Regions from separate parts of the Margalitia sp. FSL K6-0131 genome, predicted to be linked through region 1. Evidence: predicted binding sites of a transcription regulator. Region 1 holds the regulator's gene; each other region holds the start of a gene.
The links. Region 1 encodes LexA, which represses DNA repair genes until DNA is damaged. Its sites were predicted from a motif close to CGAACATATGTTCG; they were not measured.

Region 2: parE (DNA topoisomerase IV subunit B) is a predicted target of LexA. The motif match lies at 2,082-2,095, and genes of this name have one in related genera.
Region 3: NSQ59_RS10810 (Y-family DNA polymerase) is a predicted target of LexA. The motif match lies at 2,002-2,015, and genes of this name have one in related genera.

The regions. Positions count from the first base shown of each region.
Region 1 is NZ_JBBOZS010000001.1:3,281,458-3,285,677, forward strand. It holds gene tkt (transketolase) at 1-169, opposite strand, end outside; gene NSQ59_RS16095 (DUF896 domain-containing protein) at 328-558, opposite strand; gene NSQ59_RS16100 (YneB family resolvase-like protein) at 670-1,311, opposite strand; gene yneA (cell division suppressor protein YneA) at 1,321-1,644, opposite strand; gene lexA (transcriptional repressor LexA) at 1,810-2,433, shown strand; gene NSQ59_RS16115 (hypothetical protein) at 2,499-2,738, opposite strand; gene NSQ59_RS16120 (hypothetical protein) at 2,959-3,123, opposite strand; partial or broken gene NSQ59_RS27970 (YjcZ family sporulation protein) at 3,395-3,463, opposite strand; gene NSQ59_RS16125 (GNAT family N-acetyltransferase) at 3,657-4,220, opposite strand, start outside.
Region 2 is NZ_JBBOZS010000001.1:2,646,965-2,651,184, forward strand. It holds gene parE (DNA topoisomerase IV subunit B) at 1-1,863, opposite strand, end outside; gene NSQ59_RS12895 (CoA-binding protein) at 2,332-2,745, opposite strand; gene NSQ59_RS12900 (purine/pyrimidine permease) at 2,804-4,099, opposite strand; gene NSQ59_RS12905 (glycosyl hydrolase family 18 protein) at 4,135-4,220, opposite strand, start outside.
Region 3 is NZ_JBBOZS010000001.1:2,231,600-2,235,819, forward strand. It holds gene feoB (ferrous iron transport protein B) at 1-1,532, shown strand, start outside; gene NSQ59_RS10805 (FeoB-associated Cys-rich membrane protein) at 1,545-1,724, shown strand; gene NSQ59_RS10810 (Y-family DNA polymerase) at 2,075-3,361, shown strand; gene NSQ59_RS10815 (YolD-like family protein) at 3,358-3,690, shown strand; gene NSQ59_RS10820 (CDGSH iron-sulfur domain-containing protein) at 3,727-3,939, opposite strand; gene NSQ59_RS10825 (alpha/beta hydrolase) at 4,019-4,220, opposite strand, start outside.

The DNA.
Region 1 (4,220 bases):
ACCATTTTGGATTCTTTGGGTTATGATTCATAAAACGAGTCCATAAAGTATACGCCATTGGAGCTGCCCCCATAGGTAAACCAGGGTGACCCGAATTTGCCTTTTCAATTGCATCGATGGATAGTGTTCTAATAGTCGTAACGGCTAATTGATCTGTATTATCAAACAAATTTCATGCATCCTTTCCTAAATAAAATATATTATCACTGTATTATTATCTTATGTTTAGTACATTAACTCAATAAATTATCATCTATTTTTCATAAATAATTATTAAATCCCAGATGGAACTAGTATTTGAAGCAATAAATTTATTAGACCTAGCATTTAATGGAGTTTTTTATTTTGAAGATCACGAACTTTTTTAGGTGTTACTTCGTCACCATTCGGGTCAAACACCCTGACCTTCTCTATTGTATTTTTCATAGATGAACGAAAAGAATCTAGATATTCTCTTCGTAATTTTGATTGTTCTTTCGCTTCCTCCTTGCTCAAACCTTGCTCCTTCGATTTTTTTGCAAGTTCATTTATTCTCGCTATTTTCTCTTTTGATAGCATAAAGTTACTCCTTTACAGAAGGATAAATATCCTGCCTTTAATCAAAGTAATGTTACTAAAAAAAAAGCCCTTTTTCAAGAAAAGAGCTTTAAAACGTTTGTTATGCTACGATTATAATGTTTGCGTATAATCTTGAAATCTTCTATGCACAGTGGCTTTTGATACATTATAGCCAAAACCTCGCATTGTGGCGGCTATTTCTGCAAACGTAAGGCCATTATTCCTTAATCGGACAATCTCCTCAATAGGGACATCCTTCCGTTCTCTTCCTAATGCATTTCCATTACCATGCAAATTTTTTTCGGGATGATACCCTTTTGCCACTGCTCTTCTCATCCCACGTTTTATTTTTAAATTATGTAATTTACGTTGGTACTCCTCTACCATACTGACGATACTCAGAACCATAGAATCCGACTCAGAAAGCTCTAACTCACCATTATGGTCTAAACTAAATACTTTTACATTTTCTTTATTTAAGCAATGAAGCAATGCAATCTTTGCATTACCCCTTCCAAGTCTTGTTTCATCTTGAATAATAACGGATTCAATTTTATTTGTTTTAATGTTGTCTAACATCTCAAGCACACCTGGCCGATCTAATTCATAGCCGCTAGCTTGATCATGGATAACATTAACAACGGTAAGATTCCATGCTTTTGCAGCTGAAAGCAATTCTTCTTCCTGACGTGCTAAGGATGTTTCTTGTGTTTGTTTTGTTGTACTGACTCGACAATAAATAACTGTATTCATTCATATTACCTACTTTGCATCTGATGCTAATTGTTGTATGTTGTATTCTTTGCTTTTGGTTTTAATTGGAATTATAATGGTCTGTCCTGACTTTATATTTGTAGAAACTAAATGATTTTCATTTTGTACCCATTTAATAAAGTCTGACTTAGTCATACCATTTTCCATTTTATATGTATTTGCTATCGACCACAATGACTGGCCATCTGAAACAGTAATATGCGTATAGTTGTCGGAATGATCATCTAATTGAAATATCATGGTGATTCCGAGGATAAATGAAAGGATAACTAGAATAATAGCATATGAATATTTTTTCCATAACAATGACATTTTACATCCCTCTTTCGAATATATGTTCGCTTTATTGATTTTATTATAATAAGAACATTAGTTTGGTGTCAATATTTTTTTCGAACTTATGTTTGTATATCTGGAAATGTAATGCTATAATGGAATTAATAAAAAGTCGAATTTTCGATTGTTGAGGTGTTAAATATGACAAAACTTTCTAAAAGGCAACAAGATATATTGGATTTTATCAAGCAAGAAGTAAAGCTAAAAGGCTATCCACCATCTGTTCGCGAAATCGGAGAAGCCGTCGGCTTAGCCTCCAGTTCAACTGTACACGGCCATCTTTCCAGACTTGAAAGCAAAGGATTAATTCGTAGAGACCCAACCAAACCAAGAGCGATAGAAGTTCTAGATTTAATGAATGATTCAATCCCTCAGCAAATAGTAGTAAATGTACCTTTAGTAGGAAAAGTTACGGCCGGAATGCCAATAACAGCTATAGAAAACGTTGAAGAATATTTCCCTTTGCCTGAACATTTAGCACCTGGCGATGAGAATGTATTTATGTTGGAGATAGTTGGGGAAAGTATGATTGAGGCAGGCATATTAGATGGAGATTATGTTATAGTTCGCCAACAGCAGACTGCAAACAACGGTGATATAGTGGTGGCAATGACAGAAGAGGACGAAGCAACGGTTAAAAGATTTTTTAAAGAAAAAGATTATATTCGTTTGCAGCCTGAAAATTCAACAATGGAACCGATTATTTTACCAAATGTAATTATTTTAGGAAAAGTAATCGGACTATATCGACAAGTAATTCATTAAAAGAAAAACCCAAAAGGTTAGAAATACATTTCTTGCCTTTTGGGTTAAATAATATTTTAGTAGACTTATTTATCACTTTTCGCCATATTTTTGGTTCCACTATATAATCCGCTTGCGGATAAACCTAGCATTAAACCAACAATTATTCCTTGTTTTATACTAGTTCCTAAATAAAATATTCCAAATAACAGTCCTAGGATTACAGCTAAGAATGGCGAATATTTTTTTGGCAATCCTGCTCTCTTAAATAACTCCACCACCCCAAGAATTAACGGAATAATGGCAACATCATAGATCTCAAACACTTTATACCACCTCCGGTTTTCTCATAATATTATCTTATGCTCGTCCCCTATACCTTGATGATTTCTCTTAAAATATTTTATTATTATTTTGACTTTAAGCTTGTACATTCAACCAAAATAATAAACATTAATCTTCAAATAAGATTATGGGAGTTTGGCCGCCAACTTATATATAATCCAATGATAAAAAAAAAGCGCCAAATACAAGGCGCTATGTAACTCAATTGTTTTTTAATTGTTGTTTGATGGCCTCATCTCTCTCGCCGCCATCTGATAACTCTTCGGAAAACTCATGTTCTTTTTGTTCGTTAGAAATAAACTTGGAGGACTTCAATACTTCCGATGGAATATTATTATTAGGAGCCGCATCATCATTCCATTTCATATACTTTCACTCCTTTTCTTTTAGTATTTGCTGTAAATACAAAATCATGCACTTATCATAATAGAAAAATTAGGAGTTTATTATTGCTGTAATATTCGAACCTAATTGAACCCCTCTAAACACCAGTGGTATCAAGGGGGGCATCTATTCTTACATGCTTAATTAATGTATTCTTTCCCAAGAAGAAAATTGCGTACAAGAACAAGTTTTTATCTCAAACAATTTAAGGATAGAACCTTACATTTTTCCCATTAAGAAATTTTTCGACGATTTAGTAAGTCCTAGAAAAAAGAACAATATTTAATAATATGAACAATACTACAATTAATACGAAGGAACTTCTGTTGAATTACAATAAAGTTGTTTATTTTTAAACCGCCAAATGCGTATTCCCCGTCCATTTTAATGGACGGGGAAGAATAAAGTTTTTTAATTTTTAGATTAATTATCGAATAACACTTTAAACAAGTAACAATAAAGTCGTTTAAATTTTGGAGTTATAAGCCCTTCCAAGTGAGGATGGGTTAAAAAATTTAATTATTCGTGTATTCCTCTTTAAGTATGCTGTATATTTCTAAATCAACAACTCCTTTGTCTGACCATAAAGAAGCTTGTCTTAACAATCCTTCTTTCATAAATCCGTTTTTCAAGAGGACTTTCTTTGAGATCTCGTTTGCAGGCATCACCTCTGCTTGAATTCTGTTAATATTAACTTCTTCAAATAAAAATTTTACTAACGTATGAACGGATTCGGTTGCAATGCCCTTACCCCAATAATCTTCTGCCAAATAATAACCAATAGTTACCACGTTCACTTTTTGGTTAAAGTCCATAGATTCCAAAATTCCAACCAATTTATTACTTTGATTCTTCTGAAAGATACCCCACTTGACTCTTCTTTTTTTATCGTAATCCTTATCAAAATGACCAATCATCTTACTTACCGTTTGTAAGTTATGTCTGGGAATCATTCCGCAATATTTGAATACTTTGTCATTGTCGTAAATCGAATATAATTCTTGTAAGTGTACCTCTTCGATTTTTTTTAATATCAGATTCGTAGATTCCAATACTGGAAAACCCGCGAAAACTTTTTC
Region 2 (4,220 bases), 630 kb from region 1:
ATCTCCCATTAAGGTTGTTACCCGGCGTTCTGCTCTTGCAGCATCATCAATACGTACACGAATTAATGTTCTTGATTCCGGATCCATCGTTGTTTCCCATAATTGGTCTGCATTCATTTCGCCAAGACCTTTATATCGCTGAAGCATATAGCCTCTTCCAACTTTTTTTATCACCGATTGCAATTCATTTTCTGTCCAAGCATACTCGATTACCTCTTTTTTACCGCTCCCTTTACTTACTTTATAAAGCGGCGGGAGGGCGATATATACTTTTCCAGCTTCTATCAATGGACGCATATAACGATAGAAGAAAGTAAGGAGCAGTACTTGTATGTGAGCACCGTCCGTATCGGCATCTGTCATAATGATCACTTTATTGTAATTAACATCCTCAATATTAAAGTCAGGTCCGACACCCGCTCCAATTGTATGAATGATGGTATTGATTTCTTCATTTTTAAAAATGTCTTGAAGCTTCGCTTTTTCCGTGTTAATTACTTTTCCACGAAGCGGAAGAACGGCTTGGAAACGACGGTCACGGCCTTGTTTTGCCGAACCTCCAGCGGAATCACCCTCAACAAGATAAAGTTCATTTTTTTCCGGATTTCGCGATTGGGCAGGAGTTAGTTTTCCTGAAAGGATACTCTCTGATTTCTTTTTCTTTTTCCCGTTGCGTGCTTCCTCCCGGGCTTTTCTCGCTGCTTCTCTTGCTTGTGCTGCTTTTATAGCCTTTTTAATTAATAAATTACTGGAATCAGGGTTTTCTTCTAGAAAATAGGCTAGATGCTCTGAAACGACAGTATCAACAGCAGAACGTGCTTCACTCGTACCTAGCTTACCTTTTGTTTGTCCTTCGAATTGCAGAAACTCTTCCGGAATTCGAACAGATACGATAGCGGATAATCCTTCCCGAATGTCTGTTCCGTCTAAGTTTTTATCCCGCTCTTTTAAAAGGTTAACCTTCCGTGCATATTCATTTATCACTCGTGTTAATGCGGTTTTGGCGCCTGCTTCATGGGTTCCCCCGTCCTTTGTACGCACATTATTAACGAAGGAGAGGATATTTTCTGAAAATCCGTCGTTAAATTGGAAAGCAAATTCAACTTCAATATCACTGGCTTCCCCCTCAATCATGACAACGGGATGCAGAACATCTTTCCCTTCATTTAAGTATTCAACGAATGCTTCAATGCCGTTTTCATAATGAAAGGTGTCACTTTGGCCGTAGCGTTCATCGATAATCTCAATTTTTAAACCTTTTAATAAAAAGGCGGATTCTCTTAATCGCTCACAAAGGGTGTCGTAATTAAAGGTGGTAGTGCTGAAAATAGTCGGATCAGGCTTGAAATGGATGTTTGTCCCTGTTTGATTTGATTTTCCGATTTTTTCAAGGGTCGTTTCCGGTATTCCGCCATCACGAAATCGTTGCTCATATACATACCCATCACGCTTGATGGTTACAACCAACCATTCCGATAAAGCATTTACAACGGAAGCACCAACACCGTGTAATCCACCTGCCGTTTTATATCCGCCTTGCCCAAACTTACCCCCGGCATGTAAGACTGTAAAAATTACCTCTGTCGTTGGTTTTCCTAACTTATGCATTCCTGTCGGCATACCGCGCCCTTTGTCATCTACACTTATACTATTATCCTTATGGATTTTGACAATAATATGATCACCATTGCCGGCAAGTGCCTCGTCAACGGAATTATCGACAATTTCATATACAAGGTGATGCAATCCTCGCGCGTCAGTTGATCCTATATACATCCCCGGACGTTTCCGAACCGCTTCAAGACCCTCCAGCACCTGGATGGCATCATCGTTATACTCAATTAAGTCTTGTTTCTTTGTCACAAAAATTCCCCTTTCAACAACACAACTCTCTGTCTCTATATAAAACAATCGTAAATCATTATCAAAGGCTATTTCATAAACTATCTTGCTTTTGTAGACGAAAACCAATAAAAACCTTATTTAAGTTAAGAATGATTAACACATCTTTAAGAAAATGTGCCCCTAGGCTAAGTCTACAATAGAATTTACATGAAAACAGCCTAATTAAAATGATGAAACAAACATCTGTTCGCTTATCATTATAACATATCCGAACAAGCGTCTATGAACTATTTTAACGATAAATTCTTATTTGGCAAATTACTTTTTAAAGACAAACAATTTTTCTGCCTGAATGATCCGTGAAACTACTGTACTTTTTAAAAATCCATCGTGAATCTATAATAGGCTTCATAGCCGTTAATTGGGAGTTTTTAAATGAATAAAAAACAAGCGTACCATAAAAGAAATACGCTTGTTTAAAGAAACTCATTTTGTTAAGGCATGTTCGACTTTAATACAGCGATTCATAATTACCGTATATCCTTTTTCTTTCAGAAATTGATATGCTTCTTCATTTTCAAGGCCTAATTGTGCCCAGAAGATATCTGCGTCGATTTCGTCAAATTCTTTTGCAATCTCCGGCAGATATTCGGACCTGCGGAACACATTGACAATATCCACATGTCCTTCAATTTCTTTAAGGGATGAAACAGCCTTCACACCCAACACACTCTCGACAGAAGGATTAACAGGAATAATTTCATAGCCCGCTTTTTGCATTGCTTCTGAAATCATATAAGATGTTCTCTCGGGATTATCACTTAACCCTACTACGGCTATACGTTTCGCTTTTTTTAAAATCCCTTTGATTTCTTCTCTGCTTGGATTTTCAATTGTCATTCAAAAACCCCCATGTGTCTTTTTTCTTATCGTACGCTTTTCTAGCGATTCCTGCAACTTACGATACGGATGAAGCTGATTTTCTTTTCTTTTGCCAACGCAAGTATTGCTCTGAAATGATGGCAATAATGGTTCCTAACACTAATCCGTTATTGACTAAGGATCCGATGAATGCAGGAAGTTTCACGGTTGCTTCCGCAGGCAAAAACATCGTTCCAACCCCTACCATTAAAGCGATTCCGGCAGTTGTATAAGTAATTTGTCGATCTGTAACTTTTTCAATTTCCGATAGTGCAAGCCCAATCATCTTCGTGAAAATGACAAAGGTTACCGCATAGCCCACAGGTGCAGGAAGTGCTGACATAATATTCATAAGCGGTGGAAGCAAGGAAATAACGGTTACTAAAACGCCGCCAATAATAAATGGTTTTATGGACTTAATACCAGTTTGAGATACAAATCCTGCTGAACCGGAAATTGGCACGGAGCCAATTGCAGAAAAAACCCCGCCAAGTATTTGGTTGATTCCGGAAATGAAGCCAGACTTTTTAAAGCTAACTGGTTTGGTTTTAGATCCTTTTAAAACCTCTTCCATCACTCGAATCGAAGCAATCATATTAGTCGTTAGTAATATCGTTATGAAAAAGGAAGTGGTTAATACACCTGCATCAAAGGTTGGCTTTCCAAAATGAAAAAGTTTTGGAAAGGCGATTATCGCGTGGCTGCTTGGAACCTTTGGTGCTAGTCCAAAAAGGATAAAAAGCATCCATCCTATCAATAATCCGAAAATAATGGAAAATTGCCGTACCCATTGTATTTTCATTTGACCAAGGTAAAAAGTAACAAGAATAATGACGATACATAACACAGCTACTTTAGGTTGTATATGGGCTTGTTCCTCCGATAATCCAAGCATTCCTTTTATAAAGGAACCGCTTAACTGCAGGATCAGCAAAAAGAGATAAATAAACGTTACAGTTGGAGTAAAAAGCCTTGCTAACTTCTCAATTAACCCGAAGGCAGAAAGAAGAAAGAAAACGATACCGCTAAAAATCATGCCTCCGCTAAGTGCATTCAACGCTTCAATGCTAGTGGAATAAATGGTCCCGACAAAGCCGGCATAAATGGCAAATACGCTCCACCATAAGCCTGCAGGTCCTTCTGAAACTGGTAGGCGATGACCGATAAATCCTTGTAATAGTCCAGCAATTCCTAATACGAAAATCGTTCTTTGTACAAATGCTGATGTTTCAATCGGATTTAAGTGAAATAGATCAGCTATAGCGATTGGTGCTGCGATAGCACCGGCAATCATAAAAGCCATCCATTGGATGGCTGACAAAAATGTTTTCATTCTTTAAAACCCCTAACTTCATAAAGTACGTAATATTAATTTTGATTGTAGGCAGAAAGGGTAGATTGCAGTGACATAAAGGCATGTTCGTTACCAAATGCCCGCGCCCAAGAAGCGATGC
Region 3 (4,220 bases), 1.0 Mb from region 1:
TAAAAAGTAACATTCCAAATATACAATATGGTGATGCAATCGAAACTGGAGTTACGAAAATCACCAATATATTAAAAGATAAAGAGTTGCATCTTCCCGCTCGTTGGCTTGCCCTCCAGGTTCTGGAAGGGAATCCCGATGCTCGCACATACATAGAGCGGTGGGTGTCTAAAGAGATTTTAACCCAGATTATCGATTCGGTGGAAGGTGAAGTTAAGGAAACGACTTCCTTCTCATCCGCTTCAAGACTGATCTTTGAAAAACGTCGAACCTGGATTGAACAAGTTATTCAAGATAGTATCAATACACAGGTCGAACAGAAAAAGAATTGGACGGATCGTATCGATAAAATTGTTACGAATCGCTGGTTAGGAATCCCAATCTTTTTAGCCTTTATGTTTCTTATGTTTACGGTTACTTTTGATTGGATTGGGACGCCATTATCCGATTTGCTGGATTCCTTTATTTCAGGTTCGTTAAGCAATTGGATTGATGCAGGATTAAAGGCCGTTGGTGCCAGTTCATTTATTCAAGCTCTTGTTCTCGATGGAATCGTAGCAGGAGTTGGCGGTGTTCTTGTTTTCGTTCCGCAAATCTTTGTGTTGTTTCTGTTTATTTCACTCCTCGAGGATTCGGGTTATATGGCTAGAGCGGCGCTTGTCATGGACCGTGTGTTAGAAAAGGTAGGATTGAATGGAAAAGCATTTATTCCTATGGTAATCGGTTTTGGATGTAATGTTCCCGGTGTTATGGCTGCGAGAACGATTGAACAGCCGAAAGAGCGATTATTAACGGTTCTATTAACTCCATTAATGTCTTGTTCAGCAAGATTATCGATCTATGCTTTGTTTGTTGGTGCCTTTTTCCAAAAACATCAAGCTATTATCGTCTTTTCATTATATGTTTTAGGTATTGTCGTGGCGCTTGTACTAGCGAAGCTTTTTTCAAAAGTGCTAATGAAAAATGAACCTTCCATGTTTGTCATTGAGCTGCCTCCTTACCGTGTTCCACATGCTTTAACATTATGGAGAAGCACATGGGATAAAGGAAAAGGCTTTGTTCGAAAGGCAGGTACCTTTATCTTTGGCGGGTCTGTTGTGATTTGGCTTTTATCGTATTTTGGACCGGGAGGCATGGGAGTAGATTTGGACCATAGCTTTTTAGCAATCGTTGGCGGTTGGTTTGCTCCACTATTAGCTCCCCTTGGATTCGGAATTTGGCAGGCAGGTGCTGCTTTAATTACAGGATTTTTAGCAAAAGAAGTGGTTGTTTCGACGATGGGGATTATTTACCATACGCCAGACTCAACAGCTCTTCAAGGGTTATTGTCGCATTATTTCACACCTTTATCAGCTTACAGCTTCTTAGTTTTTGTTTTGCTTTATATTCCATGTGTAGCGACGGTGGCAGCGATTCGAAATGAATCCTCTTCATGGAAATGGACGCTGTTTAGCATTGGTTATGCGCTTGTTATTGCATATGCACTATCGTTGATTATTTACCATGGCGGAAAGCTCATTCTCGGAATATAAGGAGTGATACGAATGTTGGCAAGTATTATTATTGGGGTACTTATTTTCGGATATGCTGCCTTTACATTGTATAAATTTATGAAGAAGAGTAAGCAAGGTGCCTGTGCCCATTGCTCTTTAAAAAATAACTGTCAATCAGCCTGTAACACGGTGTTAAAAGATAAAAAAGTAAACCCCTTTTCAATTAAATAGTTTTGCTTAGTGGAGAATTCAGCCTAAATCGCATTGCGATTTAGGCTTTTTAGCATAATGTGAAAATGAGCGGACATACGTTCCGTTATTTAGCTGAAAGGTGGCTAATTTAGTGCGCTTTTTAGCAAATAACGGAATCAGTGTCCGCAAACGACTCCCAAATAGCGTTATTATTGAAAATAGCGGAATCAGGGTCCGCAAAAAAAGTGAACCCTCATTAGTATTCATGTTTTTCAACCCATCCAATAACTTGTTTCCAAAAAATATAAATTGAAATCGAACGTATATTCGAATACAATATAGAATATAATAAGAACATAAGTTCGTTAATGCGAAATAAATAAAACCTAATGAAGGTGAAGAAAGTGACCGTTGATTACAGCAAACTCCCGCATCATAAGATTTTATGCATCGATATGAAGAGTTTCTATGCAAGTTGCAGTGCTGTTATACGTGGGCTAGATCCGATGGAATGCTATCTAGCTGTGGTTGGAAACAAAGAGCAGCCAGGAAGTATTGTGCTCGCCGCTTCTCCGAAATTAAAAAAGGACTTTGGCATTAAATCAGCATCTTCCCGGTTGTTTAATATTCCTAATGACAGCAGGATTCAAATTGTTGAAGCGCAAATGTCGACTTACTTACAAATCTCCACAGAATTAATAAAAATTTTTAATAAGTATGCACCTATGGAAGATATTCATGTCTACAGTGTGGATGAATCGTTTATTAAAGTGGATGGCCTGAAAAATATATTTGGTGACACAAAAACAATCGCGCATATGATCAAAAATGAGATTTTTGAAAACTTTGGACTGCCTTGCACGATTGGCATTGGCCCCAATATGCTGATGGCAAAATTGGCATTAGATTTGGAATCGAAAAAAGCAAAGAATGGAATAGCGGAATGGACCTATGAGGATGTCCCAACCAAACTATGGTCCGTATCTCCATTACGGGAAATGTGGGGGATAGGAAGAAGGCTGGAAAAAAGGCTAAACGGAATGGGGATTTTCTCTGTAGGTACTTTGGCAAAATATGACCTGAAATTATTGGAAAAAGAATTTGGTATTATGGGAAACCAACTTTACCATCATGCTTGGGGTGTAGATTTATCCGAGTTGGGAGCTCCTATTATAGATGGGCAAATTAGCTTTGGAAAAGGCCAAATATTACTGCGTGATTATAAAGAAGAGCATGAAATCAAAGTAGTCATATTAGAAATGTGTGAGGAAGTAGCACGCAGAGCCCGTGCATCAAAAAAATCGGGAAGAACGATTAGTTTAGGAATTGGATACAGTGATTCTGATTTTGGAGGAGGCTTTCATCGCTCCTATACAATGGAAGAGGCGACCAATGTAACCATGACCATTTATCAAGTGTGTTTGAAGTTATTTGATAAGTTTTATACAGGCAAAAATGTTCGTCAAATAACCATCACTCTCTCCAATATTGTGAATGATAGAAGCATGCAGCTGAATTTATTTGAGCCTAATAAAGCAAAATTACATGATTTAGGATATGTGGTAGATAAAATTAGAGATAAGTTTGGTTCTGCATCGATATTGAGAGCTGTTTCTTTTACTGAAGCTGGGACATCTTTAAAACGCTCCGCACTTGTGGGAGGGCATAAAGCATGATCCGTGATAGAGGAAATAAAAAATGGGTCTCCTTAATGCTGCCAGAGCATGTAAAAATGTTAAGGGATATGTCGGTAGATTTAAAACGGCAAAACAAACCAGTGCTGGATGAATATCAAATTCAGGAGTTTGAAGAGAGGATAAAGTACGCACAGGAATTTAAGCTGCCTTTAGAATTTTCTATTTTTGAAAATGGATTTATAAAGAATATGGTTGGCAGCGTAATGAAAATGGACCCTTTAGAAAAAAAAATGAAAGTCAAAACGATGAATGATAACATAGAATTCGTACATTTCCACGAAATAATAAATGTACAAATAAAAGATTAAACCGCCCATTTGGACGGTTATTTTTTCGCGATGAACCTATTCTACTTCCTTTTTCTCTGCGCGAACACATGATTCAAAATTCCCTTTATGTGAACCGTCACAGAACGGTTTATTTTTGGATAATCCGCAGCGGCATAATGAAAACGATGGCTTTGTTTCGAAAACATTTCCTTCTGCATCAATAAGTTCGACGTCACCGGATACACGGTAAGACCCATTATCATTCACCTTAATTTGCACTTTTGCCATATGTAACCACCCTTTCTAAAATTATCATGTCTTCTTAGATGGTATAAAGAAAATGAAAAAAATGCAACCTTTTCTAAAGTTAGATCACTTCTTCACTCAAATACAAACTAAAAAATTCATCAATTGCTTGCTCGTATTCTTCCTTATTCTCATTGAAAGATTGTGCATGCCCTCCGATAGTAGCCATGAATAACATTTTTTGATCTTTCTTCCTGTTGTATAACGTCTTTGTCATTTCCGGCAAGATGTAATCATCTTTTTGGCTATGTATAAATAGAACG